Regions from separate parts of the Paraburkholderia sp. IMGN_8 genome, predicted to be linked through region 2. Evidence: riboswitches for the same ligand, from Rfam matches in the RefSeq annotation. Region 2 holds a riboswitch; the other holds the start of a gene.

Region 1 (2,393 bases), on a different replicon from region 2:
CCCAACACCGATAGCAGATAGGCGCTTCGGGCATCATTCTTCCCGCCTCGCACTGCGTGCTCGCTGGAACGGTCTGCAAGGGAAACCAGTGGGTGATTCCTTGTTCGGTGGGTGCCATCGGCTTCGCCTCGGCGAGATGTCCAAGTATGGGAGCGCGAGCCGCCACTCCGAGTAAGACGTTAGCGCCTCGGTGCGGCATGGGGGACACGAGGGCGAGGCATTTGGGACGGGAGGACGAGCTACCGGGCCGAACCAGGCGCAAGGGCCAAAACCTCCAGGCGGTTTTTATGAAGTACCGCTGCGGCGCGCGCAGCGCCGCCGGAAGAATGACTGCCTTGTCACCAACGCCGAGTGTGCGGGAGCACCGATTCCAGATGCTCCACTACCTCCTCCAAGCCAGGGGACCCGCTTAAGAATTAGCGGTGTGAAGCCGCTTTCTTTGCTTACTTTCTTTGCGGCGGCAAAGAAAGTAAGTGCCTGCCCCGCACAGGGGCGACGCTAATAAACCAATAACAAATCAAGGAAAGGCCAACCCCGCAGGCACACAGACACAAAGCGCCGCGCAGGCAAAAAACCGCAAAACTAACAACCCGAAAGGAATATCCAGTTACAAAAAAACCAACCGAGACGTCAGCCCCCGGCAAGGCAAAACCGTTCCTATTCCAAGCAACAAAACAAAACCCGGAGAGTCCATGCATCGTTCTATCTGCGCGCTAACCGCATGCGCATTGCTCACCTCGCTGGCCGCCTGCGTGGTGGCCCCCCAACCCGCGCCGGCGCCCGCACCGCGCCCATCCCCACAGCAAATTGCGGATCAGCGCCTCCATCAGGTCGACGGCCGCATCGATAATCTCAGCCGCCGCATCGACGCCCGCGTAAACGAGGGCTACTACCCGCCCCCGCAAGGCGCCGCGCTGCACCATCGGCTCGACGTGATCCGTCAGGAAGCCCACGACATGGCCGCGCAACACGGTGGCGGCATCTCCGGCGACGAACAGCGCGTGCTGAACCAGGAACTGGACAACGCAGCCCACGCCATCGGCGAATAATCGCGCCAACTCAGGCACTAAAACAGCAACCGCGCGGGCATCACGTCCCGCGCTTTTTTTGACGCACGCCATCCTGCAGCGCCAATCACCAAGCTCCTTGCGGGCCTTTATTTGACAAGCCCCCGGCCCTCGCGTACATTCGCCGCACGCGTCGGGAGAGCGCGCTGGCCGCACTATTCAGCAGGCCGCGCCGCCGAAGGGGCACACCCGCAAACTCTCAGGCAAAAGGACCGACCGCGTCGAAAAACCCGCCTCACGGCTCAGGTTTTTCGCACTCTGGAGAGCGGCAGTAGCCGTCTGCGTCGTGAACATGATTCAGACTTAGGCAGGCTGCCCACCGAAGGGGCGCGCGCTTCACCGTAGCGATTCGAATCACATCGCCCGGTAGCGCAATCTCTCAGGTATCGAGGACAGAGGGGTCATGCAACGCATCGCTCGCAGGCATCAGGCCGCGAGGCGTAGCGCCGCATGGCCTTTTTTGTTTCGCGAGACGCCCGAGGCCCCATGACCGAACTCAAACACACCCCGCTCAACGCCACCCATCGCGCGCTCAACGCCCGCATGGTCGATTTCGGCGGCTGGGATATGCCCGTCAACTACGGCTCGCAGATCGACGAACACCGCGCCGTGCGCACCGACGCCGGCATGTTCGACGTGTCGCACATGTGCGTCGTCGATTTCACCGGCGAGCGCGTACGCGCCTTCTTCGAATACGCACTGGCGAACAACGTCGCCAAGCTGCAAACGCCGGGCCGCGCGCTCTACTCCTGTCTGTTGAACCAGAACGGCGGCGTGATCGACGATCTGATCGTCTATTACTTCGGCGAAGATCACTTCCGCGTGGTCGTCAACGCCGGCACCGCCGACAAAGACATCGCGTGGTTCGGCCAGCTCAACGCAGAAGGCAGCTTCGGCCTGACCATCACGCCGCGCCGCGATTACGCGATCGTCGCCGTGCAAGGTCCGAATGCGCGCGAAAAAGTCTGGCAAACCGTGCCGGTCGCGCGCGCCGCCACCGAATCGCTCAAACCCTTCAACGCCGCGCGCGTCGCCGATACGCCGTTCGGCGAATTGACCGTCGCCCGCACCGGCTACACCGGCGAAGACGGCTTCGAAATCATCGTCCCGGCGGCTCACGTCGAAGCGCTGTGGGGCGCGCTGCAAGCGCAAGGCGTGCGCCCCGCGGGTCTCGGCGCGCGCGACACGCTGCGCCTCGAAGCCGGCATGAATCTGTACGGCCAGGATATGGACGACAACGTCTCGCCGCTCGACGCCGGCCTCGCATGGACCGTCGATCTGACCTCGCCGCGCGACTTCGTCGGCAAATCGAAACTCGAAGCGAAC
Region 2 (2,393 bases):
ACCAGCGGTTTGCTTTCAGGCCGTTTTCGAATATTTGAAAGTGCCTTCCGCACTGGCGATCTCGAGAAAAGGGTTGTCGATAGGAAAGCCGGACATGTTCAAGCCCTGCTTTTCAATGCGACGAATGCCGGGCGCGGCTTACCTTCCCAGCTGATCGCCGTTAGGCATTCAACGGCGCGAATCGAGCGCGATCCGTACCGCCAATCCGGCGAGCACGGTGCCCATCAACCAGCGTTGCACCAGCAGCCAGACCGGCCGTCCGGCGAGAAACCCGGCAATCGAACCGGCCATGCTGGCAATCAACGCATTGACGGTGACGCTCACCACGATCTGCACGCAGCCGAGCGCGATCGACTGCGCCAGCACGCTGCCGTGCCCCGGCGAAATGAATTGCGGCAGCAGCGACAGATACATCACCGCGATCTTCGGATTCGCGAGGTTCGTCACGAGTCCCATCGTGAACAGTTTGCGGCGGCTGTCGTGCGGCAGATCGCGCACCTGGAACGGCGAGCGTCCGCCGGGTTTGACCGCCTGCCACGCCAGATACAGCAGGTAGAGCGCACCGCAGAAACGCAACGCGTCATACGCATAAGGCACCGTCAGCAGCAGCGCGGTAATGCCGAAGGCGGCGCAGAACATGTAGAACACGAAGCCGAGCGCGACACCACCAAGCGATACAAGCCCCGCACGCCGCCCCTGGCAGAGCGAACGCGAGATCAGATAGATCATGTTCGGCCCAGGCGTGAGCACCATGCCGAGCGAAACCAGGGCGAAGGCAAGCAGCGTTGTGGCAGCGGGCACGGCAAACTCCTCAGGGAAAATGTACGAAGGCAATGCGGCCAAATATAACTTATGCCACGGACCCACGCTTGGACCCGGGCTTGAATAATCCGCATCGGCAGTTGAATGCCATTCATATCGCCGAACGCGTGGGTCTCCGTTTGCGTCGTGTCGCGATAGACGAGCGACGAGCGACGAGCGCTGGCCGCCAAAGAACGGCCTTAAGCACGAATCTTCAGAACACCGATTGCGCGGTGCATCGCAGGAAACACTTGCGGCGATAATTTTTGGGCGGTATTGTCGTGTCGTTCTGCAATGCAGCGCGGGAGAGATCGTCAGACGTTTGTGACGACGCCGACGGAGCAACCGCCCCGGAAACTCTCAGGCAAAAAGGACCGCGCAGCTGGAACATCTGGAGAGCGGCGCCGTGCGCGCCCACCGAAGGGGAATCCTGCACACCGCTTGCAACCTGCATGCGTGCTGACGGGATGAAACTCTCAGGTACATGGACAGATGGGGCATCAACGCCGGTTTCGACAGGAAATCGACACCGGTGATGCTCAATTTACTCTGGACCATGTCATGTCACGAATCGCCATCATCGGCGCCGGGATTACCGGCGTCACGACTGCTCACGCTCTGGCGCAGCGCGGCCATCACGTCACTGTGTTCGAACGCCATCGCTATGCGGCGATGGAAACGTCGTTCGCCAACGGCGGGCAGTTGTCCGCCAGCAATGCCGAAGTCTGGAACAGCGCGGCCACTGTGCTCAAGGGCTTGCGCTGGATGCTCACCCGCGACGCCCCGTTGCTGCTCAATCCGATGCCCACCTGGCACAAGTATTCGTGGATGGGCGAATTCCTGCGGCAGATTCCGCACTACCGCGCCAACACCGTCGAAACCGTGCGGCTTGCGATCGCGGCGCGGGAGCATCTGTTTGCCATTGCCGAGAGCGAAGGGATCGACTTCGATCTGGAGCGGCGTGGCATTTTGCACATCTACAAGACCCGCAAGGAGTTCGATGCCGCCGGCAAGGTGAACGAACTGCTGCGCGAGGGCGGGCTTGACCGCAACCCTGTGACGGCGAGCGAGTTGCATGCGATTGAGCCGACGCTGCAGGGCGAATTTTACGGCGGGTTTTTTACGCCGTCTGATTCCACCGGCGATATTCACAAGTTCACTCGTGGGCTTGCTCAGGCTTGCGTACGGCATGGGGTTGAATTTCATTACGATGCGGAGATTACCGCGATCGAGCAGCCGGCCGATGGGCGGTTTACGCTCCTGGTCAATCTTGCTGGTGAGCAGCAGCGGTTTGCTTTTGAGCGGATTGTGGTGTGTGCCGGCGTGAAGAGCCGGGATTTTGCCGCGATGCTGGGGGATCACGTTAATGTGTACCCGGTGAAGGGGTATTCGATCACTGTTTGTCTCGATGATGCAGTGAGTCAGCAGCGGGCGCCGTGGGTTAGTTTGCTCGACGATAGCGCGAAGATCGTTACCAGCCGGCTTGGGGCGGAGAGGTTTCGAGTTGCCGGGACGGCGGAGATTAACGGGTTCAATCGGGATATTCGGGCGGATCGGATTGCGCCGCTGGTCGAGTGGACTCGACGGTATTT

The links. Region 2 has a riboswitch for glycine ahead of WN982_RS29740 (D-amino acid dehydrogenase). Riboswitches for the same ligand answer to the same signal wherever they lie in the genome.
Region 1: linked by a shared signal. The riboswitch ahead of gcvT (glycine cleavage system aminomethyltransferase GcvT) and the one ahead of WN982_RS29740 (D-amino acid dehydrogenase) in region 2 are both predicted to bind glycine.

Annotation. Positions count from the first base shown of each region.
Region 1 is NZ_CP150900.1:64,901-67,293, reverse strand. Features, by position in the region: gene WN982_RS00265 (hypothetical protein) at 693-1,049, shown strand; glycine riboswitch at 1,192-1,293, shown strand; glycine riboswitch at 1,316-1,473, shown strand; gene gcvT (glycine cleavage system aminomethyltransferase GcvT) at 1,554-2,393, shown strand, end outside.
Region 2 is NZ_CP150901.1:1,903,428-1,905,820, reverse strand. Features, by position in the region: gene WN982_RS29745 (LysE family translocator) at 169-801, opposite strand; glycine riboswitch at 1,094-1,188, shown strand; gene WN982_RS29740 (D-amino acid dehydrogenase) at 1,363-2,393, shown strand, end outside.